Regions from separate parts of the Kitasatospora sp. NPDC001119 genome, predicted to be linked through region 2. Evidence: riboswitches for the same ligand, from Rfam matches in the RefSeq annotation. Region 2 holds a riboswitch; each other region holds the start of a gene.
The links. Region 2 has a riboswitch for cyclic di-AMP ahead of ACWDD9_RS42745 (transglycosylase family protein). Riboswitches for the same ligand answer to the same signal wherever they lie in the genome.

Region 1 (7,621 bases), on a different contig from region 2:
CTACGACGTCGCCGACTACCGCGCCGTGGACCCGATGTTCGGCACCCTGCTGGACGCCGACGCCCTCATCCGGGACGCCCACGACCTGGGCCTGCGGATCATCGTCGACCTCGTCCCCAACCACTCCTCGGACCAGCACGAGTGGTTCCAGCGCGCCCTGCGGGAGGGCCCCGGCTCCCCGCTGCGCGACCGCTACCACTTCCGCCCCGGCAAGGGCGAGCAGGGCGAACTCCCGCCCAACGACTGGGAGTCCATCTTCGGCGGCCCGGCCTGGACCCGCAGCGAGAACCCGGACGGCACCCCCGGCGACTGGTACCTGCACCTGTTCGCCCCGGAGCAGCCCGACTTCAACTGGGAGAACCAGGCCGTCGCCGACGAGTTCCGCTCGATCCTGCGGTTCTGGCTCGACATGGGCGTGGACGGCTTCCGCATCGACGTCGCCCACGGCCTGGTCAAGGCCCCCGGCCTGCCCGACCTCGGCGGCGCCGACCAGCTGAAGCTGCTCGGCAACGACGTCATGCCGTTCTTCGACCAGGACGGCGTGCACGAGATCTACCGCAGCTGGCGCACGATCCTCGACGAGTACCCGGGGCAGCGGATCGGCGTCGCCGAGGCCTGGACCCCGACCGTCCAGCGCACCGCCAACTACGTCCGCCCCGACGAGCTGCACCAGGCCTTCAACTTCCAGTACCTGGGCACCGGTTGGGAGGCCGCCGCGCTGCGCGAGGTGATCGACCTCTCGCTCGACTCGATGCGTCCGGTCGACGCCCCCACCACCTGGGTGCTGTCCAACCACGACGTCACCCGGCACGCCACCCGGTTCGCCAACGAGCCCGGCCTCGGCACCCAGATCCGCACCCCCGGCGACCGGGCGCTCGGCCTGCGCCGCGCCCGCGCCGCCACCCTGCTGATGCTCGCGCTGCCCGGCTCGGCGTACGTCTACCAGGGCGAGGAGCTCGGCCTGCCGGACGTCACCGACCTGCCCGACGAGGTCCGCCAGGACCCGTCCTTCTTCCGCCAGGCCGGCCAGGACGGCTACCGCGACGGCTGCCGCGTCCCGATCCCGTGGTCCGGCACCGAGGCCCCGTACGGCTTCGGCCCGGTGGCCGGCGGGCCGTCCTGGCTGCCGCAGCCGGCCGAGTGGGCCGAGCTGAGCGTCGAGGCGCAGACCGGCGACCCGAACTCCACCCTGGAGCTCTACCGCAGCGCGCTGGCCGTCCGCCGGGCCCAGCCCGACCTCGGCGCCGGCACCGGGGTCGAGTGGCTGGAGAGCCCCGAGGGCACCCTGGCGTTCCGCCGCGGCGCCTTCGTCTGCACCGTGAACACCACCGGCGAGCCGGTGCGGATCGCGGCCCCGGGCACGCTGCTGCTCGCCTCGACCGACCTCGTGGTGGACGGCGGCGAGACGGTGCTCGCTCCGGACAGCACCGGCTGGTGGGCGGTCTGACGTGGTTGGAATAGGCTCTGGGACCGTGACTACGGCGCGACTCTCAGACATCGCGGCGCAGGCGGGGGTCAGCGAAGCCACCGTCTCCCGCGTGCTCAACGGCAAGGCGAACGTTTCCGCCGCCACCCGGCAGACCGTGCTGGCGGCACTCGACGTGCTCGGGTACGAGCGGCCGACCCGCCTTCGCCAGCGCAGCGCCGGGCTGATCGGCCTGATCACGCCGGAGCTCAGCAACCCGATCTTCCCGGCGCTGGCCCAGGTGATCGAGCAGGTGCTCAGCCGGCACGGCTACACCCCGGTGCTGTGCACCCAGACGCCGGGCGGGTCCACCGAGGACGAACTGGTGGACATGCTGGTGGACCGGGGCGTGGCGGGCATCGTCTTCGTCTCCGGCCTGCACGCCGACACCACCGCCGACCACGACCGCTACGCCCGGCTGGCCGGGCGCGGGGTGCCGTTCGTGCTGATCAACGGCTACAGCGAGAAGATCGACGCGCCGTTCATCTCGCCGGACGACCGCGCCGCGATGTGGATGGCCGTCCAGCACCTGGCCGAACTCGGGCACGAGCGGATCGGACTGGCCGTCGGTCAGCGCCGGTACGTACCGGTGCTGCGCAAGATCGAGGGCTTCACGGCGGCGATGCGCGAGGTGCTCGGGCTCGGCCGGGAGGAGGCCGAGAACCTCGTCCACCACACGCTGTTCAGCGTGGAGGGCGGGCACGCGGCGGCCGGCGCGCTGCTCGACAAGGGCTGCACGGCGATCGTCTGCGGGAGCGACATGATGGCGCTCGGGGCGATCCGGGCGGTGCGGCAGCGCGGGCTGTCGGTGCCGCAGGACGTGTCGGTGGTCGGCTTCGACGACTCTCCGCTGATCGCCTTCACCGAGCCGCCGTTGACCACGATCCGCCAGCCGGTCGAGGCGATGGCCACGGCGGCGGTGGACGCGCTGCTGGAGGAGGTCGGCGGGAACGCCGCCCAGCGCGGCGAGTTCATGTTCCAGCCGGAGCTGGTGATGCGCGGGTCCACCGGGGCCTGCGCGCGCTGAACCCCGGCCGCCACGGCCGTCGGACGGGCCCCGGAGGGCGATCGCTCTCCGGGGCCCGTCGGCGTGCGCGCGGTCGGCCGTCGCGGGCCGTGGCGGGCCGTGCCGGACCGTGGCGGGCCGTGGGGTGGGTCAGCCCTCCTGGGCGGTAGGGCGGTCGGCGGTCAGGCGGTGCCCATCGGCGGCCTCGCCGGTACGGGTCTCGGTGCGGCGGCCGCGGGCCAGGTAGTCGCGCAGAACCAGTTCGACGGCGTCCTGGGGGCTCTTGGTGCCGGAGAGCATCATCGCGTCGATCGCGAGGTTCGCGTCGAGGGTGACGGTGACCTGGGCCATGTGACTCCTCCTCGGGTGCAGAGCAGCAGCATGCCCGCTGGGGCGGCGATCCACCACGGAACGGGGCGGAACCGCGGTCGGGAACGGTCGGGCACGCCGGGGCCCCGGGAACGCCGGAACCCCCGGGGAGGAGCGACCAGACTCTCCCCGGGGGTGGTGGGCGGTCAGCGTTCGGACGACGGCCGACAGCTGACGGATAACAGCTGACAGATGTTGAAAGCTGTCAGCTGTTATCTGTTACCCGTCAGCTGTTACCGGCCGTCCGTCGGCCGTGCGCCGTGGACCGTGCGCCGTCCTCAGACCCGGCCGGCGAAGTCCGGGGCCCAGTTGGCGATGCTCTGCTCGCGGACGCCCGAGCTCGGGTTGGCGGCCTCGACGTACTTGCCGTTGCCGATGTAGATCGCGACGTGGTAGACGCCGGAGTCCTTGCCGTTGTTGGACCAGAACAGCAGGTCGCCCGCCTGGAGGCTGTCCAGCGAGACGTGGGTGCTGGCGGCGGCCTGGTCGGCGGCGACGCGCGGGACGGAGACGCCCGCGGCGCGCAGCGCGGCCTGGGTCAGGCCGGAGCAGTCCCAGCCGCCGTTGCCGGTGCCGCCGTAGACGTACGCCTGACCGACCTTCGACTGGGCGAAGGAGACCGCGGCGGCCATGCTGCCGGTCGCGGCCGGCGCCTGGGTCTGGGTCTGGGTCTGCGTCTGGGGAGCGGGCTTGGTGGCGGGCTTCGCGGCCGGCTTGGTGGACGGCTTGGCGGCCGGGGCCTCGGGCTGCGCGGTCGGCTGGGCGTTCACGGCACCGCCGTTCGCGGACTGGCCGGACTTCTGCGAGCGGTCGAACCAGGTGAAGTCCGAGCCGGACGTGCCGGCGGAGGACTGGCCGGCCCGGGCCTGGCCGTTGCCGCCGAAGGACAGCTGCTGGCCCGGGTAGATGGTGTCCGGACCCTCGGTCAGGGTGCCGCGGTTGAGGTCGTACAGCCGCTGCCAGCCGCCCTGCACCTTGTGCTGGTCGGCGATCGCGGACAGCCAGTCGCCCTCGACGACGGTGTAGTCGCCGCCCTGGGCCTGCTGCTGGCGCTTCTGCACCCAGTCGCTCCGGTTGCCGGAGGCGGCGGAGTCGGTGGAGGCCTGCGCGTCGCCCTGGGCGGGCGCGGCGGGCTTCGCGGCGGGGGTCTGGGGCTGCGCGGGCTCGGCGCTGGGCTTCGCGGCCGGAGCGGCCGGCTTGGCGCTCTGGGCGGGCGCGGCGGGCTTGGCGGCGGTCGAACCCGCCGAGGTGTCAACGGCGGCCGCGGCGCCGCCCTTGGTGAGCCCGGCCTGGACCGAGCAGACCGGCCAGGCGCCGGGGCCCTGCGAGGCGAGGACCTTCTCGGCGACGGCGATCTGCTGGTCCTTGGTGGCCAGGTCGGCGCGGGCCGCGTAGGCCGTGCCGCCGAAGGCGGACCAGGTGCTGGAGGTGAACTGGAGGCCGCCGTAGAAGCCGTTGCCGGTGTTGATGCTCCAGTTGCCGCCGCTCTCGCACTGGGCGACCTTGTCCCAGGTGGCGACGGAGGCGGCCGAGGCGGTGCCGGTGGTGAGGCAGGGGACGGTGAGGCCGACGCCCGCGACGCCGAGGGCGGCGATCACGCGACGGGTACGGCCGGACAGACGGGTGCCGTTGGTGGGCAGCATGAAGACGTGGTCCTCTCCCACGCCTGCGAGGTGAGCTGTCGGATTCGGGCTGGAGTTGCCCGGCCGTGCGGTGAGCACGGCTTCACCCCTAGCCCTGGACCGTTCCGGAGAGCGGTCCGGGGCGACTTACCTGTGGGTCCCCCGCTCCTGCCGTGGTGCGTTTTCGCGCTTCCAGGACATCCGACGGCAGGACTCGGCGTTGCGGATGACCGGGTTCGTGTGGTCACGAACGGGGAGCACGTTAATCAGACTTAAGTTCAAACTGCAAACCACTGTGATGTGCATCACGGTTTAGTGGAAACTGCCAAAATTGCCACTCACCATGATCGTAAATGATCGTTTTCAGGCAATGCTGTTGTGGAAGCCGACAACTGGCTCCGCCTCAGGAGTGGCGTGACGGTGCGTCGAATCGCGGAGTGGCGCACTCCGGCGGGTGGGGGAGCGGTCGCGATCGGCGCATGTGAATCCACGCTCCCTATTTCCTTTCAAATAGCGCCAGAACGGACATTCCCCTTCATTGCCGGGTGACTCCCGTACGGGACGGACGGGGTGGGGGAAGTACACGGAAGGGCCCGGAACGCGATGCGTTCCGGGCCCTTCCGTGCGCGCGAACCCGCGCGCGGTGTCCTTATCGTCCGCCAGGCCCCTCGGCGGCCGCGTGGGCGCCACGGGAGCCCTCCACGACCCCCTCGGCCTCGGCGGCGGCCGCCGCCTCCGCCTCGGCCCGTGCCAGGTCCTCCGGGGACGGCGTGGGCAGCGCGGCCAGGTAGGTGGAGGCGATCAGCTGGCCGACCGACGGGTAGGCGCCCAGCGGCGCGGCCGACGGGCAGCCGGTCTCCTCGGCGGCGGTGGCGAGCAGCTCGGAGTCCGCCTCCGGGCCGATCACCAGCGGGGCCAGCGCCGGGCGCTGCGAGCCGGTGTCCTTGAGGTGGTTGACGGCCGCGGCCACCGAGCCGGGCACGTCGAGCGCGGCGGCGACGACCGGCACGGCCAGCCGGGCGGCCAGCAGCACGCCGGTGATGCCGGCCGCGGCGGCCGCGTCCTCGCCGCCGACGGTGGTCAGCACCACGCCGTCCGCGGCGGTCGCGATGGCGAACAGTCGGGCGCGGTCGGCCCGGGCCAGCCCGGCCTCGGAGAGCCGGACGTGCACGGCCTCGGCCAGCAGCGGGTGCGGGCCCAGCGGGTCGGTGACGGGCGCGCCGTACTCGGCGGCGAGCGCGTGAAGCCCGGTCAGGAAGGTGTGCGGGCCGGGCACCAGCGGCACCAGGACGGGCATCGGCCGCCCGGCCTCGGCGGCCAGGGCCAGCAGCTCGGCCACGGTGCGGTCCTCGCCGCTCGCGCCCGCCGCACCGTCACCGGGGAGGTAGCCGACGGCCGTCTGGACGCCGTTCTGCTCGGTGCGGACGATCGAGAGCAGCTCCTCGACGACCGAGCGGGACTCGGGCCCGGCGGTCGCGGGCACGGCGAGCACCAGGGCCGGGGCGCCGGCCGGGATCTCGGGGCGCTCGGGACGACGGTGGCGCCCCCGCGCACGGGAGCCTGGAGTACGGACGGGCAGTGGCGCGCCCGGAATGGCTGCGGTGCTCATGCCGGAGATCGTAGGACATCGGCCCGTCCGGCTTGCAGTCGGCTGCCGTACGGGTTTCGCGTGCTCGCGGTACGGACCCGGTGCGTCTCCGGCGCCGGTCCGGGCGCTTTGCCTACAATCCGGACATTCTTCGCCCAACCCCCGCATGGTGGCCGGTGCTTGTCCCGACGCGATCCGAGGGGGCGGGCGTTGCACCCGGGGCGCGTGAGATGTCTCACAGCATGAGCCCGGATTGACGGAGGGTCACGGGCGGGCGACTCCCGGCATTCGAAGATCAACATTCAGCGGGGAGGTGCTCACGGCCGGTTATCGCGGGCTCGACGATTCATCGGCTATGTCCGTTTACGTACCGTCAGGGGAAGGGCCCGTGAAGAGTTCGCGGCTGCGGGTAAAAGGCCTCGTGCACCTGCAATGTCCCGTGCTGATGCACGTGCACTGCGGCTATCATCACGTCAAGTGAGGCGTTGTGCCGGACCGGTACGGGGCCGGTCCGTTCGTTTCGGCGGTGCCGGGGGCGCCGCGCTGGACGACAACTCCGGAGCTCTTCGGGAGATTTCTATGCACGACTCGCAGGACACGCACGGCTCGTACGACACCTACAACGGGATGGCCGCCGCCGATCTCCAGGGGGTGGTCTGGCAGAAGAGCCGGCACAGCAACTCCCAGGGCAACTGCGTCGAGTTCGCGGCCCTGCCGGGCGGCGATGTGGCGATGCGCAACTCGCGGTTCCCGGACGGCCCCGCCCTCATCTACACCCGGGCCGAGATCTCCGCCCTGCTGCTGGGGGCGAAGGACGGGGAGTTCGACCACCTGGCGGTCTGACCGGCCGCCGTGCTCCATCATCGGGGGGCCGTCGTGGGTGCCGACACCACGACGGCCTTTGTCTTTGTCTCCTCCGGATGTCTTCGCTCCGGAGGTCTCTCCCGCATCCGTCCGGCCGCCCGGCCCGCCCGGCCGCGCTGAGCCGCTCGCGGTTCCGTGGTGCCGGAGGCTCTCGACGGGGCCTGCTGGAAGCGCCCGGGGTGCGGTCCTCCCGGGGTGTCCGTCGACCGGCCGCGCGCCGTCCGGCGCGGGGTCCGTCCCGAAGGCAGGGCTCCTCCGGAGCGCAGGGCCTGTCCCGGGGTCAGGGCTCGTCCGGAACGCCGGGCCCGCTCGGAGCACGGGGCCCGCTGGGAGTACAGGACCCGCTCGGAGCGCGGGGCCCGTCCTAGGCCGAGCGCCGATGCCGTCCGCCGACGTCGACGGGACCGTCGAGCGGTGAGCGGCCGCCGAGCCCGGGGTGTCCGTCCAGCGGGGAACCGCCGACCGACTCGGCCTCGAACATCGCCCAGACCACCTTGCCGCTGCCCAGCGGGTGCCAGCCCCAGGAGCGGCTGAACGACTCCACCAGGTGCAGCCCGCGGCCCGATTCGGCGACGAAGTCGGCCTCCCGGGCGACCGGGCCGGTGCTGCTCGGATCGCTCACCGCGCAGACCACCTGGGGTGCGCGGTGCACCAGGCTTATTCGGATCGGCAGCCGGCCGTCCGCGGTCGGCTTCATGGGAAAGTCG
Region 2 (7,621 bases):
CCGGACGAGCGTGTGGATGTGGTGTTTCCCCGTGCGGGCGCCGACCGGCGCGGGTGGGAGCAGGAGGTCGGCGGGGTCGACTTCCTGTGCTTGTGCGGGCGTGGTGGGGGACGGCAGGAGGGGGCAGGGGAGGCCAGCGGGGCGGTGGCTTCCCGCGCTGCCCTGGACGGCGTCCGTCGTGGCTGGTTGCGGCTCTGGCTCACTGGCCGCCGGACGACCGTGTGGATGTGGTGTTTCCCTGGGCGGGCGCCGACCGGCGCGGGGCGTGGTGCGGGGGAGTGGGAAGTCGGCTGGGTCGACTTCCTGTGCTCGCGTGGGTGCGTGGGGGCCTCGGGGATGGTGGTCTGGCCGGTTTGGGGAAGTGGGAAGTCGGCCGGGTCGACTTCCTGTGCTCGTGCGGGCGGGGTGGGGACAGCGGGGTGGCGGCTTCCCGGCCCGGCCCGGCCCGGGGTGGGGGTGCGGGGGTAGGTTCGGGGGGTGACGACGAATGCTGTGCCGACGGAGACTCCGGGCGCGAAGTTGATCCTGCTGACCACCACCCATCGGGTGGCTCCCGGCCTGCTGGCGTGGCCGGCGTGGGAGGCGTTGCGGTCGGCGGGGCGGGTGCTGGTGGGGGACGAGGGGCATCCGCAGGTGGCGGCGGTGCGGCAGGCCGGGGTGGTCGTGGAGGCGGTGCCGGCCGGGTCGGCGCCCGCGTTGGCGCGGCTGCTGACGGGGCAGCCCGCGGGGGCCGGGCCGACGGTGTGGCTGGGCAGCCCGGACGGGGACCCGGGGCTGACCGACGCGCTGGCGCGGCTGGCGGTGGAGCACGCCGGCGAGGTGCCGGAGATCGAGGTGCTGCCCGGCTCGTACGACCTGCCGGGGTCGCGGCTGCTGGACCTGGTGACGGTGATGGACCGGCTGCGCTCCCCGGGCGGTTGCCCCTGGGACGCCGAGCAGACGCACGAGAGCCTGGTGAAGTACCTGGTCGAGGAGGCGTACGAGCTGGTCGAGGCGATCGAGGCGGGGGACCGGGAGACGCTGCGCGAGGAGCTGGGCGACGTCCTGTTCCAGGTGTTCTTCCACTCCCGGATCGCCGAGGACCACCCGACCGAGCCGTTCACCGTCGACGACGTGGCCGGGGACATCGTCGAGAAGCTGATGTACCGGCACCCGCACGTGTTCGGGAACGTGGAGGTCGAGGGCGCCACCGAGGCGGAGGCGAACTGGGAGCAGCTGAAGGCGGCCGAGAAGGCGGACCGCGAGTCGGTGCTGGACGGCGTGCCGGCCGGGCTGCCCTCACTGGCGTACGCGGCGAAGCTGGTGTCGCGGGTGCGCCGGGCGGGTTTCACGGGGGTGCCGGACGAGGCGTACGGGCTGCCGGCCGAGCTGACGGCCGATTCGGCGGGCCGGCTGCTGCTCGCGGTGGTGCAGCGGGCGCACGACGCGGGGGTGGACGTGGACGCCGCGCTGCGGTCGGCCGCGCGCGGTTACCGGGACGCGGTGCGCGCGGCCGAGGGCCTCGGTCCGGTCGGGGAGTAGGCGCTCAGGCCGCCGTGGCGGTGCGCTCGGGGCGCCGCTGCGGCGGGACGAGTTCGCCGATGGCCTCGCCGACGAGGAGGACGAGTTCGGCGAGCCGCTCCAGGTCGAGGTGGTCGGGCAGGTCCGCCAGCGAGATGATCCGCTCGCCGTCGGGGCCGGCCACGGCGAACAGGTCGATCGGCCCGAGGTGCTTCTCGGCGGTGTCCACGAGGGCGGCGACGTCGCTGGGGCGGCGGATGTCGCCGCAGACGCCGACGACGGGGCAGCCCGGCCGGTCGAGTTCGGCGGCGAGGTCCTCGGCGATGCCGGCGTACTGGTCGGCGATGAGCATTCCGGCGGTGCCGGCGGCGGCGAACCGGCGGGCGAGGCCCGCGCCCGACCCGCCGTCGAGGACCGCGATGACGACGACTGACCCGCTGACCCGCATGGTCTGCTCCTCCCTGTGGGCGACACCGCACCGGCGCCCACGCGTACTGCGGAGGATCGTAGGCACGTCCTGACCCTCCGCAACAGGGATTACCCCTCAGGTGACCAGGCTCACGCCCGCCCCGCGGCCAAGAGTCGGCCAAGAGCTGTCCACGGACCGGCCACGGACCGGCCACGGAGTGTTGGCGCGCCCGACGCGTCCGGTCGCGGAAGCGCGGCGGAGGAGTGGCGGGGAAGCGGCGCCCCGCCGGAGGGAGGGCGGGCCCGTCGCACCGGATACGGTCGGTCCATGCCAGCTCAGCCCGTCCCCGCCCGGCCCGCCGCCCCGTCGTCCGACGCCCCCGCCCCGCAGCTGTTCACCTGGGAGTTCGCCGCCGACCCGTACCCCGCCTACGCCTGGTTGCGCGAGCACTCCCCGGTGCACCGCACCACCCTGCCGAGCGGGGTGGAGGCCTGGCTGGTGACCAGGTACGCGGACGCCCGGCAGGCGCTCGCGGACAGCCGGCTGTCGAAGAACCCGGCGCACCACAGCGGGCAGGCGCACCGCACCGGCCGGGTGGGCATCCCGGGGGAGCGGCAAGCGGACCTGATGACCCACCTGCTGAACATCGACCCGCCGGACCACACCCGGTTGCGCCGGCTGGTGTCGAAGGCGTTCACCCCGCGCCGGGTGGCCGAGTTCGAGCCGCGGGTGCAGCAGCTCACCGACCGGCTGATCGACGGCTTCGCGCAGCGCGGTTCGGCGGACCTGATCCACGAGTTCGCGTTCCCGCTCCCCATCTACGCGATCTGCGACATGCTCGGGGTGCCGGCCGAGGACCAGGACGACTTCCGCGACTGGGCCGGGATGATGATCCGCCACGGCGGGGGCCAACGCGGCGGCGTGGGGCGGGCGGTGAAGCGGATGCGGGCGTACCTGCTGGAGCTGATCCACCGCAAGCGGGCGGACCTCGGGGACGACCTGATCTCGGGCCTGATCCGGGCCGGCGACCACGGTGAGCACCTGACCGAGAACGAGGCCGCGGCGATGGCCTTCATCCTCCTGTTCGCGGGTTTCGAGACCACCGTGAACCTGATCGGCAACGGCACCTACGCGCTGCTGCGCAATCCGGAGCAGCGCCGGCTGCTGCAGGAGTCGGTGGTGCGCGGGGAGAGCGCGCTGCTGGAGACCGGGATCGAGGAACTCCTGCGCTACGACGGGCCGGTGGAGCTGGCGACCTGGCGGTTCGCGACCCGTCCGCTGACCATCGGCGGGGTGGACATCCCGGTCGGTGACCCGGTGCTGGTGGTGCTGGCCGCGGCGGACCGCGACCCGGCCCGGTTCGCGGCGGAGAACACCCTGGACCTGGCCCGGAAGGACAACCCCCATCTGGGCTTCGGGCACGGCATCCACTACTGCATCGGCGCTCCGCTGGCGCGCCTCGAAGGGCGTGCCGCGCTGGCCACGCTGCTTTCCCGGCTGCCCGATCTGCGGCTCGCGGAAAGCCCGGAGAATCTGCGCTGGCGGGGTGGTCTGATCATGCGTGGCCTGCGCGAACTCCCGGTGGAATTCAGCCCGGAGAGCCGTTCCCCGCACGCCCCTCCGCACCCCGTTCCGGATGCCTCTTCGACGCCTCCGACCTGCTGAGATCACGCTGACGGGAGGTCGCCGATCGCCCGCCGACGGGGGTGTGAACACCCATCAATCCGGACATAACGCCGCTGTTGGTAGGCGATCGGACACGGGCCGTAATTGTTGTGTGATATCGGTGATATGAGCTTGTGATTGGTCTGATGATCTGTCTACTCTCCCTGGAGTTCGCAGCTGCGGACCTCGTACGCGGAACGCCGAATCCTGCCCGCCGCGTCACGGGAAACCGACCAGAACCCTGGGCAGGGGCGGGGGAACCAGGTTTGTTGCCGTCTCCCCACGGCTTGGGGTGAAGCCGCCCGAGCGGAATCGTTTCCGCTTACGGCGGCCGGGCCACCTCCCGGTCCGAACCCGACAGCTCACCTCGCAGGCGTACGGAGAGGGACCTCTTCATGCTGTTCGTTGGAACTGGCCGTCACCGTCGTCGCACCCAGGCCGAGAAGGCCATCGCCGTCGCCGGTGTGGCCGGCGTCGGACTCGCGATGCCGCTCCTCACCGCCACCGGCGCCTCCGCCGCCCCGGCCTCCACCTGGGACTCCGTCGCCCAGTGCGAGAGCGGCGGCAACTGGAGCATCAACACCGGCAACGGCTTCTACGGCGGCCTCCAGTTCACGTCCAGCACCTGGAAGGCGTACGGCGGCACCGCCTACGCGGCGCAGGCCAACCAGGCCAGCAAGGCCCAGCAGATCTCGGTCGCCGAGAAGGTGCTGGCCTCGCAGGGTCCGGGCGCCTGGCCGGTCTGCTCCCAGAAGGCCGGTCTGACCAAGGGCGGTGCCCCGGCCTCGGTCGACACCTCCTCGGACGCCAAGCCGCAGTCCGCCCCCAAGCAGCAGGCCCCGAAGTCCGCCGCCAAGCCGGCCGAGAAGCCGGTCGCGCAGAAGCCCGCCGCCCAGAAGCCGGCCCAGAAGCCCGCCGCGCAGCCGGTCCAGCAGGTCGCCCCGCAGCCGCAGGCCCCGGGCTTCTCCGGCAAGGCCGGCTGGGACGCCGACGCCAAGGTGTACTGGTACCAGAACAACGGCGGCTGGTACTGGACCAGCCACCAGAGCGTCTACCAGCAGTACGCAGGCCAGGCCGCCGCCCAGCCGCAGTACGCCCCGCGCGCCGCGCAGCAGGCCCCGCAGGCCGCCGGCCACGACTACACCGTCCGTGCCGGTGACACCCTGTCGACCATCGCCGCCGCCCAGGGCGTGTCCGGCGGCTGGAGCGCGCTGTACGAGCAGAACCACTCCACCGTCGGCGGCGACCCGAACCTGATCATGCCCGGCCAGGTGCTGCACCTCGGCTGAGCCGCCCCGCCCGACGCCGGGACCGCCCGCGGCCGGCAGTACCCCGAGACCGGGGTGCCCGCCGGGGGCGCCCGCAGCCGCGCCGGAGCGCTCGACACCGACGCCGCTCCACCCCGCCGTCCGAAGGGGGCCGGTCCTACCGGTCCCCTTCGTCCGCATTCGCCCGCTCCGGTGGGACAAGCTGGGACAAGCAGGTGAACTACCGGTGGGTAGCAGGGCCACACGGTGAGACGGGACCGAGGCCGACGCGGCCACGGCAGCCCGGGCGGTTAGGCTCTGGTCGTAACGACTCCGCAATCGTCCTGCTGGCAGCACCACCGTCAGACCGGACCCTGCTCTCGCAAGGAGATGCCTCGTGCCGTCCATCGATGTCGTCGTAGCCCGTGAGATCCTCGACTCCCGCGGCAACCCCACGGTCGAGGTCGAGGTCGGCCTCGACGACGGCAGCACGGGTCGTGCCGCTGTCCCGTCGGGTGCCTCCACCGGTGCCTTCGAGGCGCTGGAGCTGCGCGACGGCGACAAGAACCGCTACTTCGGCAAGGGCGTCGAGAAGGCCGTCCTGGCCGTCATCGAGCAGATCGGCCCGGAGCTGGTCGGCTACGACGCCACCGAGCAGCGCCTGATCGACCAGGCCATGCTGGACCTGGACGCCACCCCGGACAAGTCCTCGCTCGGCGCCAACGCCATCCTGGGCGTCTCGCTGGCCGTCGCGCACGCCGCCTCCGAGGCCAGCGACCTGCCGCTGTTCCGCTACCTGGGCGGCCCGAACGCGCACGTCCTGCCGGTCCCGATGATGAACATCCTCAACGGCGGGTCGCACGCGGACTCCAACGTCGACATCCAGGAGTTCATGATCGCCCCGATCGGCGCGGAGTCCTTCTCCGAGGCCGTCCGCTGGGGCGTCGAGGTCTACCACACGCTCAAGGGCGTGCTGAAGGAGCGCGGCCTGTCCACCGGTCTGGGCGACGAGGGCGGCTTCGCCCCGAACCTGGACTCCAACCGCGAGGCCCTGGACCTCATCGTCGAGGCCATCGAGAAGGCCGGCTACGTGCCCGGCCGTGACGTCGCGCTGGCCCTGGACGTCGCCTCCTCCGAGTTCTACGAGGACGGCGCCTACCGGTTCGAGGGCAAGGACCTCACCGCCGCCGAGCTCATCGAGTACTACGCCGAGCTGGTCGCCGCCTACCCGCTGGTCTCCATCGAGGACCCGCTGGACGAGTCGGACTGGGCCGGCTGGAAGGCCATGACCGACAAGCTGGGCGACAAGGTCCAGCTGGTCGGCGACGACCTGTTCGTCACCAACCCGGCCCGTCTGGCCCGCGGCATCGAGACCGGCACCGCCAACGCGCTGCTGGTGAAGGTGAACCAGATCGGTTCGCTGACCGAGACCCTGGACGCCGTCGAGCTGGCCCAGCGCAACGGCTACCGCTGCATGATGTCGCACCGCTCCGGTGAGACCGAGGACGTCACCATCGCCGACCTGGCCGTCGCCACCAACTGCGGCCAGATCAAGACCGGTGCCCCGGCCCGCTCCGAGCGCGTCGCCAAGTACAACCAGCTGCTGCGCATCGAGGAGATCCTCGACGACGCCGCCGAGTACGCCGGCCGCGGCGCCTTCCCGCGCTTCCGCCACGAGGGCTGAGCGCTCCCGGTAGCGCACGCCTGACCGGTGCCCCGCCGTTCACCCCGTAGGGTGGACGGCGGGGCACCGTCGCGACCAGGAGGGGATACGGGAGATGGCTGGCTGGAGGATCCCGGGCTTGGCGGCCCGGCCCCGGTTCACGAGCCGGGCGACCGTCCTCGTCCTGGTGCTCTGCTCGCTGGTGGCGATCCTCGCCTACCCGACGCGGCAGTTCATCTCCCAGCGCGCCGAGATCTCCGCCCAGCGGGCGAAGGCCGACCACGCGCGCCAGCAGGTCGAGCAGCTGCGCCGGGAGAAGGCCCGCTGGCAGGACCCGGAGTACGTCAAGGCGCAGGCCCGCGCCCGGCTGCACTACGCGGTGCCGGGGGAGACCCCGTACATCGTGGTGGACCCGGCCGGTCAGGCCTCCGCCAGGACCTCCTCGTCCGCGGGCGGGGCCGCCTCCGGGCCGAACGCGGCGCCCGGCGGCGCCGCCGGCCAGGCGAAGGCCGCCAAGCCCTGGTACGCCAGCATCTGGGACTCGGTGGACGCCGCCGACACCGCCGCGGCGGCCCCCGCCACCCCCCTTCCCCTCCCACCGTCCCCCGTTGGAGACACCTCCCCCCATGACCACTGAGAACCACCCCACCGTCTCCGACGCCGACGTCGCGGCCATCGCCGCCCAGCTCGGCCGGGTGCCGCGCGGCCTGCGCGGCGTGGCGCACCGCTGCCCCTGCGGCAACCCGGACGTCGTGGAGACGGCTCCCCGGCTGCCGGACGGCACGCCGTTCCCCACGCTCTACTACCTGACCTGCCCCAAGGCCGCCTCGCTGATCGGCACCCTGGAGGCGGAGGGCGTGATGAAGGACCAGAGCGCCCGGCTCGCCGAGGACCCGGAGCTGGCCGCCGCCTACCAGAAGGCGCACGAGGACTACATCGCCCGGCGCGACGCGATCGAGGTGCTGGAGGGCTTCCCGAGCGCCGGCGGCATGCCGGACCGGGTGAAGTGCCTGCACGTGCTGGTCGGCCACTCGCTGGCGGCCGGCGAGGGCGTCAACCCGCTCGGCGACGAGGCGATCGGCATGCTGGAGGACTGGTGGGCCAAGGGCCCGTGCGTCTCCCCGGCCGAGGTCGAGG
Region 3 (7,621 bases), on a different contig from region 2:
GCGAGCTGGTCGAAGAACAGGCTGTTGCCGTCCTTGCCCGGCACCGCGCCGCCCGCCACCGCGACCGCCCGCTCGACGCCGTTGCCGGACACGATCATCCAGGACACGAAGACGTAGAGCAGCCCGACCCCGATCACGGAGATCAGCGTGGCCCGCGGCACCACCCGCTTCGGGTCGCGGGACTCCTCGCCGTACATCGCGGTGGACTCGAAGCCCACCCAGGACCAGAACGCGAAGAACAGTCCGAGCCCGGCCGCCGAGGTGCCCGAACTCCCCACCCCCTTCAGCGCGTTCAGCGGGTTCAGGGTCCCGGCCGCGAGACCGTCCGGCCCGCCGCCGGAGAGCAGCACCGCCAGTGAGACCGCCGACAGGACGCCGATCTCCAGCACCAGCGCGACCCCGAGCACCCTGGCCGTCAGGTGCAGGTCGAACCAGCCCATCACCCCGATCACCGCCGCCCCGAACAGCGCGTACCAGCCCCAGCCGACGTCCACCCCCAGCTGCGAACGGACCAGCCCGCGCAGCGAGTACGCGAAGAAGCCGAGGGCCGCGGCCTCGGTGACGACGTACGCGAGCACCGCGAGCAGCCCCGAGGCCATCCCCGCCACCCGCCCCAGCCCGTGCGAGACGTAGCCGTAGAACGCGCCGGCCGCGGTGATGTGCCGGGCCATCGCCACGTAGCCGACCGAGAACACCGTCAGCACCACGGTCGCCACGATGTACGCGGCGGGCGCGCCCGCGCCGTTGCCCTGACCGACGATGATCGGCAGGTTGCCGGTCATCGCGGTGATCGGGGCGGCGGTGGCGAGCGCCATGAACACCACGCCGACCAGGCCGACCGAGTCCGCCTTCAGCCGGTCGACCCCGCCCGCCCCGGGCCGCTCCCGCCCGGCCGTCTCCCCCGCCACGCCCCCGCTGCGGACCGCCATCCGGCCTCCTCGCCTCCCGGCCCGCCCGACCGCCGGACCGGCCGGGCACTGACCGTCCGCCAGCATGGCGCCCCGGAGGCGCCCGGAGATCCCGGCGACCACCCTGTGGGACACCGGAGTTGACGCTTCGTTCGATCGATCGAACACCCCGGGCGGGCCCGGGAACGAAAGCGACCGGCCCGGCCGCACGAGGAGGTCCTCATGCGGCCGGGCCGGCCTGGGCGTGTCCCGCGCCCATGTCCGCCGTGCGGCGATCACCCGGTCGAGCGGTCACCCGACATGACCATCCCGGGCGATCGGTTCGCCCGCAGCGGCGGTGGTTCCTGGTACCCCGGAGCTCTCGGGGTCAGAGCGCGACGCCGTGCGCGCGCAGGTAGGCGACCGGGTTGATGTCCGAGCCGTACTCCGAGCCGTTGCGGATCTCGAAGTGCAGGTGCGGGCCGGTCACGTTGCCGGTGGCGCCGGAGAGGCCGATCTGCTGGCCGGCGGTGACGGTCTGACCGATCCTCACACCGATCGAGGAGAGGTGCGCGTACTCGGCGTAGTGGCCGTCGGCGAGCCTGATCTCGACCTCGTTGCCGTAGGCGCCGCCGTTGCCGGCCTTGACCACGACACCGTTGGCGACGGCGCGCAGCGGGGTGCCGGTGGAGGCGACGAAGTCCTGGCCGGTGTGGTGACCGGAGGCCCACATCGAGCCGGCCACGCCGTAGGCGGTGCCGAGCCGCGGGCCGGCCAGCGGGGCGACGAAGCCGGAGGTGGCGGCGGCGACCGGAGTGGCGGTCACGGCCTGGGCCGGAACGGCGACCTGGAGCTGGGTCTCGAGCTGCGCGGAGGGCTTGGCGGCCTCGGTCTGCACCTGGACCTGGGCCTGCGGCTTGGCGGCCTGGGTCGCCGGAGCGGACGGCTTGGCGGGCTTGGCCGGAGCGGCGGGCTTCGCCGGGGCGGCGTCGGCGGCCGGCGCGGCGGCGTGGCCGGACAGCGCGAGCTGCTGGCCCGGGAAGATCAGGTTCGGGTTGGCGCCGACGACCGAGCGGTTCTGCTCGTACAGCGCGTGCCAGCCGCCCTCGACGTTCTTGGCGTCGGCGATCTTGGACAGGGTGTCACCGCTGACGACGCGGTAGCTCTCCTGCGCGGCCTGGGCGGCCGGAGCGGCGGCCTGCGTGGCCTGCTTGGCCTCGGTGGAGGCGGCGGCCGGAGCGGCCGGGGTGTGGGCCTGGGCGCTCATCGCGGTGACGAGCGGGAGGGCGAAGGACACACCGGTGACGGCGGTGGCGATGCCGATGCGGGCGGCGCGGGGCAGGGCGATACGACGAGCCTGTGCAGGCATGGAATTTTCCTCTCCGACGCCTGCGAGGTGAGCTGTCGGGTTCGGGCTGGAGTTGCCCGGCCGCTTGCGCGGCTTCACCCCAAGCCGGTCCTGGACGCCCGCGCCCTGAGGCGCGAACTCCGGTCCGGCGACTTACCTGTGGGTCCCCCGCTCCTGCCGTACAGAGTTCGTTTCGAACCACCGGGCAGCGGCAGGACTCGGCGTTCCACCCGGCGGATCCGTCCGGACTGGCCGGGCGGTCGCTGAACTAAAACCCATCCGTTCGGGTGAAGCAATGTCGATCTCTTGAAACGGCAACGATCCCCCCTGTCCCAGTGACCCTCCGCAGGCCCGAGCCCACGGTGCGTACACAACCCATTCACCCCCCGCCACTGATCCACGACCCTGCGCCGAGATCGGCCACGCCGCGCACCCGTCCGCTCACGCACCGCCAGCCGCCAACACACCCACCGGTGACCCTTGTCACGTGCGCCTCGGCAGCGCAGGATTCGCCCGTGGCCACCTCCGAGGCCGGCACCCTGCGCCTGGGCACCGCGCAGGGTCGCTGGGTACTAATGGCGACGGTGCTCGGCTCCAGCATGGCGATGCTGGACGGCACCGTGGTGAACGTCGCGCTGCCCCGGATCGGCGCCGACCTCGGCGCTTCCCTCGCGTCCCTGCAATGGACCCTGAACGCCTATCTGCTCACCCTGGCGGGCCTGATCCTGCTCGGCGGCGCGCTCGGCGACCGCTACGGGCGGCGCAAGGTCTTCCTGATCGGCGTGGTCTGGTTCGCCGTCGCCTCCGCGGCCTGCGCCGCCGCGCCGAACATCCACGTGCTGATCGCCGCCCGCGCCGTCCAGGGCATCGGCGGGGCGCTGCTCACCCCCGGCTCGCTCGCCATGCTCCAGGCCGTCTTCCACCCTGACGACCGCTCGGCGGCGGTCGGGCTCTGGTCCGGCCTCGGCGGGGTGTCGGCGGCGGTCGGCCCCTTCCTCGGCGGCTGGCTGGTGGACGGCCCCGGCTGGCGCTGGATCTTCCTGCTGAACCTGCCGCTCGCCGCCGCCGTGATCGCGGTCACCACCCGGTCGGTGCCGGAGAGCCGGGACGAGGGCGCCTCCGGCCGCTTCGACGTCCTCGGCGCCGTGCTCGCCGCCCTCGCCCTCGGCGCGATCACCTACGCGCTGACGGCGGCCGGCGAGGGCCTGTCCCCCGCCGTCTGGGTCAGCGGGGTGCTCGGAGTGGCGCTCGGCGTCGCCTTCGTGGCGGTCGAGCGCCGCGCGCCCGATCCGATGCTGCCGCTCGGACTGTTCTCCTCCCGGCTGTTCACCGCCGTGAACCTGGTCACCCTGTGCGTGTACGCGGCGTTCAGCGGCGTCTTCTTCCTGCTGGTGGTGCAGCTCCAGATCGTGTCCGGCTTCTCGCCGCTGGTCTCGGGCTTCGCGCTGGTGCCGATCACCGTGCTGATGCTGCTGCTGTCCGCGCGCGCCGGGCGCCTCGGCAAGCGGATCGGCCCGCGCATCCCGCTGACCGTCGGCCCCCTGCTGTGCGCCGCCGGGGTGCTGCTGATGCTGCGCGTCGGCCCGGACTCCTCCTACTGGGTGGACGTGCTGCCCTCCGTCACGGTGATGGGCTGCGGCATGACGCTGCTGGTCGCACCGCTGACGGCGACCGTGCTGGCCGCCGTCGAGGTCCGGCACGCGGGCATCGCCAGCGGGGTCAACAACGCCGCCGCCCGCGCGGCCGGCCTGCTCGCGGTCGCCGCCCTCCCGGCGCTGGCCGGGCTGAGCGGCGACGCCTACCGGGTGCCCTCCTCGGTCGACTCCGCCTTCCACACCGCGATGCTGATCTGCGCGGGCCTGCTGGCCGCCGGCGGGCTGATCGCCCTCGCGACCGTACGGGGCAACGTGCTCGCCGCCGACGACCAGCAGGTGGCCGAGCCGAACTGCGACTGGCCGTGCGGCACCACCACCCCGCCGCTGGACCCGGGCCACGTCCCCACGACGCGCGAGGGCCCCGCCACCGGTCCGGCGGCGGGGCCCTCGGCTCAGGGCTGACGAGACGTCAGAGGATGTCGCCGGGCGCGTACTTGGCGGCCTCCGGGTAGGCGGCCGCGACGGCCTCCACCTGGCGGACCACCTCGGCGACCTGGGCGCCGGCCGCGCCGGTGAAGGACAGCCGGTCGGCGAGCAGCGCGTCCAGCGCGGCCCGGTCCAGCGGGATCCGCTCGTCGGCGGCCAGCCGGTCCAGCAGCTCGTTCTCCCGGGCGCCCGCGCGCATCGCCAGCGCGGAGGCGACGGCGTGCTCCTTGATGACCTCGTGCCCGGTCTCCCGGCCGACGCCCGCGCGCACCGCGCCCATCAGCACCTTGGTGGTGGCGAGGAACGGCAGGTAGCGGTCCAGCTCGGCCTCGATCACGGCGGGGAAGGCGCCGAACTCGTCGAGGACGGTCAGGAAGGTCTCCAGCAGGCCGTCGAAGGCGAAGAACGCGTCCGGCAGCGCGACCCGGCGCACCACCGAGCAGGAGACGTCGCCCTCGTTCCACTGGTCGCCGGCCAGCTCGCCGGTCATCGAGGCGTAGCCGCGCAGGATGACGGCCAGGCCGTTGACGCGCTCGCAGGAGCGGGTGTTCATCTTGTGGGGCATCGCGGAGGAGCCGACCTGGCCCTCCTTGAAGCCCTCCGTGACCAGCTCGTGGCCGGCCATCAGGCGGATGGTCTTGGCCAGGCTGGACGGCGCGGCGGCCAGCTGGACGAGGGCGGTGAGCACCTCGAAGTCCAGCGAGCGCGGGTAGACCTGGCCGACGCTGGTCAGCACGTTCTCGAAGCCGAGGTGCCCGGCGACCCGGCGCTCCAGCTCGGCCAGCTTGTCGGTGTCGCCACCGAGGAGGTCGAGCATGTCCTGGGCGGTGCCGACCGGGCCCTTGATCCCGCGCAGCGGGTAGCGGGCGATCAGCTCCTCCAGGCGGCGGAAGGCGACCAGCAGCTCGTCGGTGATCGACGCGAACCGCTTGCCCAGGGTGGTGGCCTGCGCGGCCACGTTGTGCGAGCGGCCGGCCATGACCAGCTCGGCGTGCTGGGCGGACAGCTTGGCCAGGCGCACCAGCACGGCCACCGTGCGGTCCCGCACGTGCTCCAGGGACTGGCGGATCTGCAGCTGCTCGACGTTCTCGGTCAGGTCCCGGGAGGTCATTCCCTTGTGGATCTGCTCGTGCCCGGCGAGCTCGCTGAACTCCTCGATCCGGGCCTTCACGTCGTGGCGGGTGACCCGCTCACGGGCGGCGATCGAGCCGAGGTCGACCTGGTCGATCACCCGCTCGTAGTCGGCGACGGCGGTCGCCGGAACCTCGACGCCGAGGTCCTGCTGGGCCTTCAGGACGGCGAGCCACAGGTGGCGCTCGAGGACCACCTTGTGCTCGGGGGACCACAGCTGGGCCAGGGTCGCCGAGGCGTACCGGGAGGCCAGGACATTGGGGATCTGGGGCTTCGCGCTCACGCTTCGCAAGAGTAACAGCCGAGGTCACGCCGGACGTCGGCGGAGTGGGGTAGGCTGGGTCAATTGAGCGCCTTTCAGATGACGCCCCGCAGCCTTCTCACCGCAAGAATACCACACCGATGAGCGAACCGCCAGTGACCGCGCGGGACTCCAGCGCCCTCGCCGCGGCCCTGCGCACCGAGCAGGCCCACCTCACCCGGCTCTACGCCCGGCTGGACACCGAGCACGAACGGGCCCGCCGCACCTCCGACGGCGCCCACGACGGCGCCGGATCCGGCGGCACCCACCAGGCCCGGCTGGAGCGCGAGGTGCGCGCCCGCGAAGCCGCCCGCCACGCCGCCCGGCTGGAGGCGGTCGAGCGCGGCCTCTGCTTCGGCCGGCTCGACGAGCGCGACGGCACCGTCCACTACATCGGCCGCACCGGCCTGACCGACGACACGTACGAACCGCTGCTGCTCGACTGGCGCGCGCCGGCCGCCCGCCCCTTCTACACCGCGACCCCCGTCCACCCCGGCCCGGTGGTGCGCCGCCGCCACCTGCACACCCGGGGCCGCACCCTCACCGGCCTCGACGACGAGGCGCTCGACCTCGCCGGGCTGGACGAGTCCGGCCGCCGCGCCCTGGTCGGCGAGGCCGCCCTGCTCGCCGCCCTCGACCGCGAGCGCACCGGCCGGATGGGCACCGCCGTCGCCACCATCCAGGCCGAGCAGGACCGGGTGATCCGCTCCCCGCTGCGCGGCGCCCTGGTCGTCCAGGGCGGCCCCGGCACCGGGAAGACGCTGGCCGCCCTGCACCGCGCCGCCTACCTGCTGTTCACCCACCGCGCCGCGCTGGAGCGCCGGGGCGTCCTGGTGATCGGCCCCAACCCCGGCTTCCTGCGGTACATCGAGGAGGTGCTGCCCGCCCTCGGCGAGACCGAGGTGGTGCTCCGCACCGTCGCCGAACTCCTCCCCGGCCTCGCCGCCACCGGCACCGACGACCCCGCCGCCGCCTTCGCCAAGGGCGGCCCCTGGATGGCCGGGGTGCTCCGCGCCGCCGTGGCCGCCCACCAGACGGCCCCCGTCGAGGGCCTGGACCTCGGCGAGGGGCTGCGGGTCTCCGCCCGGGCCTGCGCCGGGGCCAGGGACGCCGCCCGCGGCCTGCGACTGCCGCACAACCGGGCCCGCGCCTTCTACCTGGGCACCCTGCTCGACGCCCTCGCGATCGGCCAGGCGCTCACCCTCGGCCGACCGTACGACGACGAGGAGGCGCACTACGCCCCGCGCGAGCTGTGGGAGCGGCCGGACGTCCGCGCCGCGCTCGACCCGCTCTGGCCCCGGCTCACCCCGCAGCAGCTGCTCGAACGCCTTCTCACCGACCGGGAGTTGCTCGCCGGGGCGGCCCCCGAGCACGCGACCGCCCTGCTCCGCCCGCCCGGCTCCGAGTGGACGGCCGAGGACGTCCCGCTGCTCGACGAGGCCGCCGAACTCCTGGGCGCCGAGGGGCCCTCGGCCCCCACCGGTCAAGACCCGGACGAACTGGCCTTCGCCCAGGGCGTGTTGACCATCACCGGGCAGACCGACGACGCCCTGCTGGACTCCGCCGCCCTGGCCGAGCGCTTCCGCGACGACGGCCCGTACCGCTCCACCGCCGAACGCGCCGCCGCCGACCGCACCTGGGCGTACGGCCACGTCGTCGTGGACGAGGCGCAGGAGCTGTCCGCGATGGCCTGGCGCGCCGTCCTGCGGCGCGTCCCGACCACCTCGCTCACCATCGTCGGCGACCTCGCCCAGACCGGCTCGCCCGCCGGCGCCCGCAGCTGGGCCGAGACGCTCGACCCGCACCTGCCCGGCCGCTGGCGCGAGGAACGGCTCACCGTCAACTACCGCACGCCGGAGCCCGTCATGGCCCT
Region 4 (7,621 bases), on a different contig from region 2:
AGGGCGGGGTGAGGGCCAGCGGCCACCCGGCCATCCGACCACGGAGCGGCCCCGCCCGCATCCGGAGGAGTCCGGAACGCGGGCGGGGCCGTCGGGGCCTGGATGGAGCCGGGCGGTCAGCGGCCGAGCAGGCCCTGGGCGGCGGCCCGGTTGACGTTGGTCAGGCCGCGGACCAGCTGGGTGGTGAGGAGGACCAGCAGCACCCCGAGGAGCGAGAGCCCGGCGATCTGCCAGGGCGCCTCGATGTCGTACACGTGCCGGATGTCGTGGCTGTCGTAGAAGTCGAACACCCGGTACCCGTGCCAGGAGGTGTAGGTCGGGAAGACCCAGTGGTACAGCGGGTAGAGCGCCGCCGCCCAGCCGAGCAGCAGGAACACCAGCGTCACCGCGAAGCTGAACACCGCCCAGGGGAGCATCAGCACCTGGTACAGCACGGCCTTCCAGCCGGCCCCGTCCGCCAGCCGCGCGGTGACCGCGCCCCAGCTGCCCTGGCGGACCCGGCGCACCGGCTCCGGGCCGGGGACGTCCAGGGCCAGCATGCCGCGCACCCGGGCCCGCTCCAGCCGGCCGAAGCCGCGGGCCGTGGCGGTCAGGGCGCCCAGCACGGGCAGCCCCAGCGCGGTGACGAAGGTGGCGAGGCCGAAGCAGAACATCGTGACCGCGACGGCGAAGCCGAGGATCGCCACCGGCAGGCCGGTGAGCGCGTAGCCGACCTCGCGGTAGTAGTACGCCGAGAACGGGGCCCGCCACAGGGCCGGACGCCGCTCGGTCCGCCGGGCCCGGACGGGGCGCGGGTCGTCACCGCGACCGCCCAGAACGTCCCACTCCCGGTCCTCCACGCTGCGGCTGCTGCTCATGTTCCCGGCCCCCGGCCCCTCGTGCTGTCGTCTGTCGCTCGTTCGTCCCGCTGACTGCGTCCAGTCTGGTGGACGCGCCGCCCGGCCGTGATCCGGAGGCCTGGCGGATCCGGGGTGGGGTTAACCCCCCTCCACCCGGGCGGCCGGGCCCGGCCACTCCTCGGCGAGCAACGTGAAGAAGTACGCGTCGGACCCGTCGGACCGCGGCCGCCCCTCCGGCCGGAAGCCCAGCCGGGTGAGCACCCGGCCGGGGGCCGGGTTGGCCGCGGCGGTCCGGGCGGTCAGCCGGTGCAGGCCCAGGGTGCCGAAGGCGAAGTCGCCGAGCAGGCCGACGGTCTCGCCCGCGTAGCCCCGGCCCCAGGACCCGCGGGCCAGCACGCACCCGAGGTCCGCGGCGCCGTGCCCGTCGAGGGTGAGCGCGGCCTGCCCGATCGGCGTCGCGTCCCCGGGCTCCTCGGCGTCGGCGAGCCTGGTGACGGCGAGCCGGTAGGTGTCCCGCTCCTCGGCCATCGCCTCCTCCAGGTAGAGCTCGATCTGGTCGGCGCAGTCCTCCCGGCCGCTCGGCCCGAAGGGCAGGTGGCGGGTGACCTCGGGGTCGCCGAACAGCGCGTGCAGCGCGTCCACCTCCTCCTCGGTGTGGTGGTACTCGCGGACGGCCAGGCGCGGGCCGGTGAGTCGTACGGGGACCATGGCTGCCGACCCTATCCCCGCCCGGCGGCTACCGTTCGGACTATGAACGACGAAGACCTGCGGCTCGCCCCGCGCACCAAGGCCGCCGACCTGCTCGCCTGGGCGGCCGAGCAGGGCCGCGCGCCGGTGGCCGAGGGGCCGCTGCGCGCGGTGCTGGCGCTGCTGGAGCTGGGCGAGGGCAGGATGCACGACGGCTGGCCCGAACTGACCTCCGACGCGGTGGAGCACCTGCTGTACGAGCGGCTCCACCTGTACGTCCAACCCGCGCCCGAGGAGGACCCGTTCGCCTACGGCGACGCCGTCCGGCTGCTGGTCGACCACCAGCGGGCGGCCCGGCGGCTGAACGCCAAGCGCCAGGAGCGGCTGCACGCGGAGGCCGAGTGGCAGGGCGAGGTCGCGGCCGGGCTGCTGCGCCGCGCCGACCTGGTGACCTGGCCCCGGCTGTACGCGCTGCTGCTGCACGCGTACGGGGTGGACGTCACGGACCCGGCGGCGGTGCGGGACTGGCTGGCCGGCTTCGGGGAGCTCCCGGAGGAGGAGCGGCTGGCCGCGTACGAGGCGCTGGCACCGGCCGGCTGGCTGGACGAGCCGGACGAGCAGGGCTGGGGCCCGGGCCGGGTGCTGTCGGTCGGCATGGCCACGGACGGCGCTCGGCGGCTGCTGGAGCAGGGCCTGATGCGGCGCAGCTACCGCAACCTGGCGGAGCTGACCGCGCTGGGGCGGCCGATGCCGGAGGAACTGGCTGGGGACTTCGGGCGGTTCGAGGAGGCGGCGGTCGAGGCGGCGCTCGACCTGTTCGGCGGGTGGACGGTGCCGGGGCTGCCGCGGCTGCTGGTGACGGAGTTCCCGGAGCTGGCGCCGGAGCCGGGCCAGGAGGAGATCGAGGCGTACCTGGCGCAGCTGCCCGCCGAGGAGTGAGACGCCACGGCGAAGCCCCCGGTCCGGTGCTGGTGCTCCGGGCCGGGGGCTTCGCGCTGGGTCCGCCCGGGCGGGTGCCTCAGGGCGGGTGCGTCAGGGCTGGCGCCTCAGGGGTTGAGGCCGCGCTGCTGGAGCCAGGGCTCCGGGTCGACCGGGGCGCCGCCGCCGGGGCGGACCTCCATGTGCAGGTGCGGGCCGGTGACGTTGCCGGTCGCGCCGACCTTGCCGATCTGCTGGCCGGCGGCGACCTTGCCGGAGCCCTTGGTGATCGCGGAGAGGTGGCAGTACCAGATCTCGGTGCCGTCGGGCAGGGTCTCGACGATCCGGTAGCCGTACGAGCCGGCCCAGCCGGCCGAGGTGATGGTGCCCTGGCCGAGCGCGTGGACCGGGGTGCCGGTGTCGGCGGCGAAGTCCAGGCCGGTGTGCAGGTTGGCCCAGTAGCGGGCGCTCTGGCCGTAGTGGGCGGAGAGCCGGTAGTCCGTCACCGGGAGGGTGAGGGCGGCGGCCTTGGCCCGCTCGGCCTCCTCGGCGGCGCGCTTGGCCTCGGCCTCCTTGGCGGCGGCCTTGGCCTCCGCCTCCTGGGCGGCCTGGAGCCGGGCGGTCTCCTCGGCGGCGGTGCGCTGGCTGTCGGCCTGGTTCTGGATGCGGGCGGCGAGCGCGAGGCCGGGGTCGGCGGAGAGGGCGACCGCCGTCTCGTCCGGGGCCTCGATGGCGGGGGCGGCGGCCGGGGTCGCCGAGGTGAAGCCGGTGGCACCCAGGGTGGCGGCGACGGCGGTGACGCCGAGCAGCGGGGAGGTTCCGCGGGTCTGACGCGGCATCCGGTGGCGGTTGGTCTCGGCCTCCGCGGCGAAGTCCTCCGGGCCGAAGGCCTCGGGGCCGTCCGGGCCGGGGTGGTCGAGGAGCTGGGTACCGGCTGCGAAGCCGGCCGGGTGTGCCGGGGTGTGCGTCGACGCCACGGAGGCGCGCTCCTTTCCTTCCTTCGCGCCTACCGGGTTAGCTGACGGGTTCGGAGCAGGAAGGTCTCCTACGGCCGGGCCGGAGCCCCGCCGATTCACCCCAAGGAACGTGGTTCCCCGGCTCCCTGACCTGCCCGGAGGCCGGTCGGTGGGATTAGGCGACGGCGCACGGTGCCGTCTGGGTACGGCGTTGACAACCGCGCTGCGTTATCAAACGTTAATCCTAGGAGGCTCTGATTCCAAGCCATCCGTTCGGAACAGCCCCGCGGCAGGTGATCGGACGTCAACGAACGGTCCCTCATGCACGGCCCCATCTGAGTACGCCTACTCATGTGCGGCCCGGCCGGGCCGCAGCATCCTGACGCCATGAGCGCACCGATGCAGACCCGCACCACGGCCGCCTACTACCTCCAGGCCGTCCTGTCCTTCGCCCTGTCGGGCACCGCCCTCGCCGTGGGGATCATCTACCTGCCGGTCGGCGGGTGGACCCGGGCCTTCCTCGGACTCGGCCTCCTCTTCACGGTCAGCTCCGCATTCACTCTGGCGAAGGTGATCCGGGACCGGCAGGAGTCCAACGACATGGTCACCCGGGTGGACCAGGCCCGGCTGGAGAAGCTGCTCAGCGAGCACGACCCATTCAAGGTCGAAGGGGTCTGACCACCCCTCCCCCTCTTCTCCGACGCCTCCGACGCCTCCGACGCCCGACCGCTTGACGGCTAAGGCTATTAGCCTTAGCTTTATGGCTATCGGCAGCACCGCCGATGCCCCGCACCGGCGGCCCGAGGAGGACCCCATGAACGGCACCATCACCCCGAACACCCAGTACCTCACCGTCCCCGGCGGCCGGATCGCCTACGACGACACCCGGCAGGGCGACGGCACCCCGGTCGTCCTGCTCCCCGGCATGCTCGACAGCCGGGCCGCGTACCGGCACCTGCGCCCGCTGCTCGTCGCCGCCGGCCACCGGGTCGTCACCATGGACCTGCGGGGCTTCGGCGAATCCTCGATCACCTGGGACGACTACGGCCCGGCCGCCCTCGCCGACGACGTCCTCGCCCTGCTCGACCACCTCGGCATCGAGCGCGCCGTCCTCGCCGGGAACTCGTACACCGGGGCGACCGTCGTCAAGGCCGCCGGGGACGCCCCCGAGCGGGTCGCCGGGATCGTCCTGCTCAACGCCTTCGTCGAGAACCCGCCGCAGGGCGCCCTGATGCGCGGCGCCATGGGCCTGATGGGCGCCGCCCTCGTCCACTGGCCGGCCGCCTGGGGCTTCTACCTGCGCCGGATGGCCTTCCCCGGTGCCAGGCCCGCCGACTTCGACGCGTACGTGGACGGGCTGGTCGCCGCGCTGCGCACCCCGGGCCGGAAGACCGCCACCCGCGGGTACGTCCACGGCGACTCGGCGCCGGTCGGCTGGACGGCCGCGGTGCGGTGCCCGGCCCTGGTGGTCATGGGCAGCAAGGACCCCGACTTCCCGAAGCCGGAGCTGGTCGCCGACCGGCAGGCCGCCGCGCTCGGCGCGCGGAAGGCGATGATCGAGGGGTCCGGGCACTACCCGATGGCCGACAACCCGGCGGCCACCGCGGACGCCCTGCTGCCGTTCCTCGCCGAGCTCGGCTGAGCCCCGCCCGTCCGCTGCCCGCCCCTGCCCGACCTGATCCGTACGGAGAGCCCGAACCCATGCCCCGCGTAGGACTGACCCCCGACCAGGTCGTCGACCACGCCCTCGCCCTCATCGACGAGCAGGGCGCCGAGGCCCTCACCCTGGCCTCCGTCGCCGCCCGGGCCGGGGTCGCCACCCCCTCGCTGTACAAGCACGTCAGCGGCGGCCTCGCCGAACTGCGGCGGCTGATCGCCGTCCGGGTCACCGGGGACCTCGCCGACCGGCTGGCCGGGGCGGCCGTCGGACGCAGCGGGGACGACGCCGTCGCCGCCGTGCTGCGCGCCTACCACGCGTACGCCACCGAGCACCCGCACCGCTACAACGCCCTCCCCCAGGCCCCGCAGCCCGACGACGACCTGGCCCGGGCGGCCGCCCGACTCGTCGGCGTGATCATCGCCGTGCTGCGGGAGTACGGGCTCGACGGCTCCGAGGCGGTCCACGCCGCCCGCACCGTGCGCTCCGTCGCCCACGGTTTCGCCTCCCTCACCACGGCCGGCGCCTTCCAGCTCACCGAGGACCTCGCCACCACCCAGGACCGCCTCATCGCCACCCTCACCACCGGTCTCCGCGCCTGGCCCGCGTAAGCGGCCGGCCCGGCACCGGGCACTGCACAGGAAGTCGGCCCGGCCGACTTCCCGCGGTGGCGGTGGTGCTGGTGCGGCGGTTCGGTCGGCCTTCGCCGGTGGGGGAAATGGGGTATCAAGGACCAGTGCCCCTGGAGCCCGCCGGCAGTCCGACCGCGCGCAGTGCGATGCGCTGCGTGCGGCTGCTGCTGGGCTGCACCAGCGCGGCCGAGCTGCTCGACACCGTCCTGGCCGAGGGCCCGAGCTGGATCACCGGCGAGGGGTCCGCGCTGTACCTGCTGGACTCCGCCGGGATGCTCCGGCTGACCGCCTCGCACGGGCTGCCGGACTGGGCGCACGAGCGCTACAGCGTGGTCGACCCGGCCGGTGAGCTGCCCGCCGCGATGGCCCTGCGGCTGCGCCGCCCGTACCTGCTCAGCCCCGAGCACACCAGCGTCGACTACCCGAACCGGAACACCGGCATGGGTACCGGGATGGTCGCCGTGATCACCCTGCCGATGGTCGTGGACGAGCGGCCGATCGGTGTGCTGGCCCTGGCGCTGGCCCACCGGGGCACCGTGCCGCGCCGCGACCTGGACGTCCTGGAGACCCTCGCCGAGGCCTGCGCCCACCGGCTGGCCCATCTGCTGGACCACGCCGACGCCCACCTCCCGTACGGCACCCGGGCACCGTACGGCGTCCGGTTACCCGAGGACCCCCGGGCGGCGGACGGCCGCCCCGCCGGGCTGGCCCACCCGCTGCTGTCGCTGGCCGTGCGGGCCGCCGGGCACGGGGCCTTCGAGCGGGACCTGGTCACCGGGGAGAGCTACTGGGACGCCGAGGCGTTCCGGCTGGCGGGCCGCCCGCCCGCCCCGGACGGCGCCGCCCCCGAGCTGGACCGGCTGGTCCACCCGGAGGACCTGCCGGACGTGCAGGCGGCGCTCGCCGAGGCGCTGGCCGCCGGCGGCCGCTACCGGATCGGCTACCGGGTGCTGCGGCCCGGCGGCAAGGTCGCCCGGGTCGAGGAGTCCGGCGAGGTGATGCTGGACGTGCACGGGCGGCCGGTGCGGATCGCCGGGCTGCTGGCCGAGGCCCGGCACCGGGAGCCGCCGCCGGCCGAGGGGCGGAACTCCCCGGCCGCCGCCCGGACGGCGCTGCTGCTGACGCTCACCCGGGCGCTGTCCCGGGCGGTGACCGTCCGGGACGTCACCACCGCCGTCACCGATGTCGCCCGCCCGGCGCTCGGCGCCGCCGGCATCGTCCTGGACCTGGTGGACGAGGGCCGGCTGCTGCCCGTCTCGCACACCGTGTACGGGGGCCCGCGCCGCACCGAGCTCACCCGTCTGGCGGACCTGTCCGAGTCCGTGATGCAGCGTTCGCTGGCCCGCTCCGCCCCGCTGTTCAGCGAGCCCGCCGCCGCCCGCACCCGGCGCGACCCGCTCACCCCGGCCGCCTGGGCGGTGCTGCCGCTGGTCGCCTCCGGGCAGCAGGTCGGCTCGTGCCTGATCACCTTCGCCGCCGAGCGGGTGTTCAGCCGGGAGGACCGCACCCTGTACTCGGCCTTCGCCGGCATCCTGGCGCAGTCCCTGGAGCGGGCCCGGCTGTACGACACCCACCACCACCGGGCCTCCGAGCTGCAGCGGGCGATGCTCCCGCGCACCCTGCCGCGGCTGGCCGGGATCGCCAGCGCCGCCCGCTACCTGCCGAGCACCGAGGGGATGCAGATCGGCGGCGACTGGTACGACCTGCTGCGGCTGCCGGACGGCCGGATCGGGCTGGTGATCGGCGACGTCCAGGGCCACAACGCGGAGGCCACCGCGGTGATGGGCCAACTGCGCAGCGGGCTGCGGGCGTACGCGACGGACGGGCACGACCCGGCCGCCACCCTGACCCGCACCAGCCGGCTGCTGGCCGAGCTGGACACCGAGCTGTTCGCGACCTGCCTCTACCTGACCCTGGACCCGGCCGACGGCG

Region 1: another riboswitch for cyclic di-AMP. It lies ahead of ACWDD9_RS00085 (transglycosylase family protein); the one in region 2 lies ahead of ACWDD9_RS42745 (transglycosylase family protein).
Region 3: another riboswitch for cyclic di-AMP. It lies ahead of ACWDD9_RS14200 (M23 family metallopeptidase); the one in region 2 lies ahead of ACWDD9_RS42745 (transglycosylase family protein).
Region 4: another riboswitch for cyclic di-AMP. It lies ahead of ACWDD9_RS38610 (M23 family metallopeptidase); the one in region 2 lies ahead of ACWDD9_RS42745 (transglycosylase family protein).

Annotation. Positions count from the first base shown of each region.
Region 1 covers NZ_JBSFKI010000001.1:13,409-21,029, reverse strand. The annotation lists gene ACWDD9_RS00100 (glycoside hydrolase family 13 protein) at 1-1,447, shown strand, start outside; gene ACWDD9_RS00095 (LacI family DNA-binding transcriptional regulator) at 1,473-2,492, shown strand; gene ACWDD9_RS00090 (hypothetical protein) at 2,622-2,822, opposite strand; gene ACWDD9_RS00085 (transglycosylase family protein) at 3,119-4,504, opposite strand; cyclic di-AMP (ydaO/yuaA leader) riboswitch at 4,491-4,661, opposite strand; gene ACWDD9_RS00080 (hypothetical protein) at 5,112-6,071, opposite strand; gene ACWDD9_RS00075 (DUF397 domain-containing protein) at 6,630-6,893, shown strand; gene ACWDD9_RS00070 (ATP-binding protein) at 7,279-7,621, opposite strand, start outside.
Region 2 covers NZ_JBSFKI010000075.1:11,905-19,525, forward strand. The annotation lists gene ACWDD9_RS42730 (MazG family protein) at 478-1,521, shown strand; gene ACWDD9_RS42735 (SDR family NAD(P)-dependent oxidoreductase) at 1,526-1,948, opposite strand; gene ACWDD9_RS42740 (cytochrome P450 family protein) at 2,237-3,574, shown strand; cyclic di-AMP (ydaO/yuaA leader) riboswitch at 3,796-3,964, shown strand; gene ACWDD9_RS42745 (transglycosylase family protein) at 3,970-4,863, shown strand; gene eno (phosphopyruvate hydratase) at 5,219-6,505, shown strand; gene ACWDD9_RS42755 (FtsB family cell division protein) at 6,624-7,121, shown strand; gene ACWDD9_RS42760 (DUF501 domain-containing protein) at 7,093-7,621, shown strand, end outside.
Region 3 covers NZ_JBSFKI010000009.1:224,500-232,120, forward strand. The annotation lists gene ACWDD9_RS14195 (APC family permease) at 1-929, opposite strand, end outside; gene ACWDD9_RS14200 (M23 family metallopeptidase) at 1,276-2,256, opposite strand; cyclic di-AMP (ydaO/yuaA leader) riboswitch at 2,259-2,396, opposite strand; gene ACWDD9_RS14205 (MFS transporter) at 2,811-4,292, shown strand; gene purB (adenylosuccinate lyase) at 4,300-5,730, opposite strand; gene ACWDD9_RS14215 (HelD family protein) at 5,850-7,621, shown strand, end outside.
Region 4 covers NZ_JBSFKI010000050.1:28,302-35,922, reverse strand. The annotation lists gene ACWDD9_RS38630 (hypothetical protein) at 1-26, opposite strand, end outside; gene ACWDD9_RS38625 (sensor domain-containing protein) at 117-857, opposite strand; gene ACWDD9_RS38620 (GNAT family N-acetyltransferase) at 978-1,547, opposite strand; gene ACWDD9_RS38615 (hypothetical protein) at 1,590-2,465, shown strand; gene ACWDD9_RS38610 (M23 family metallopeptidase) at 2,573-3,421, opposite strand; cyclic di-AMP (ydaO/yuaA leader) riboswitch at 3,434-3,592, opposite strand; gene ACWDD9_RS38605 (YiaA/YiaB family inner membrane protein) at 3,788-4,078, shown strand; gene ACWDD9_RS38600 (alpha/beta fold hydrolase) at 4,161-5,042, shown strand; gene ACWDD9_RS38595 (TetR/AcrR family transcriptional regulator) at 5,102-5,668, shown strand; gene ACWDD9_RS38590 (SpoIIE family protein phosphatase) at 5,794-7,621, shown strand, end outside.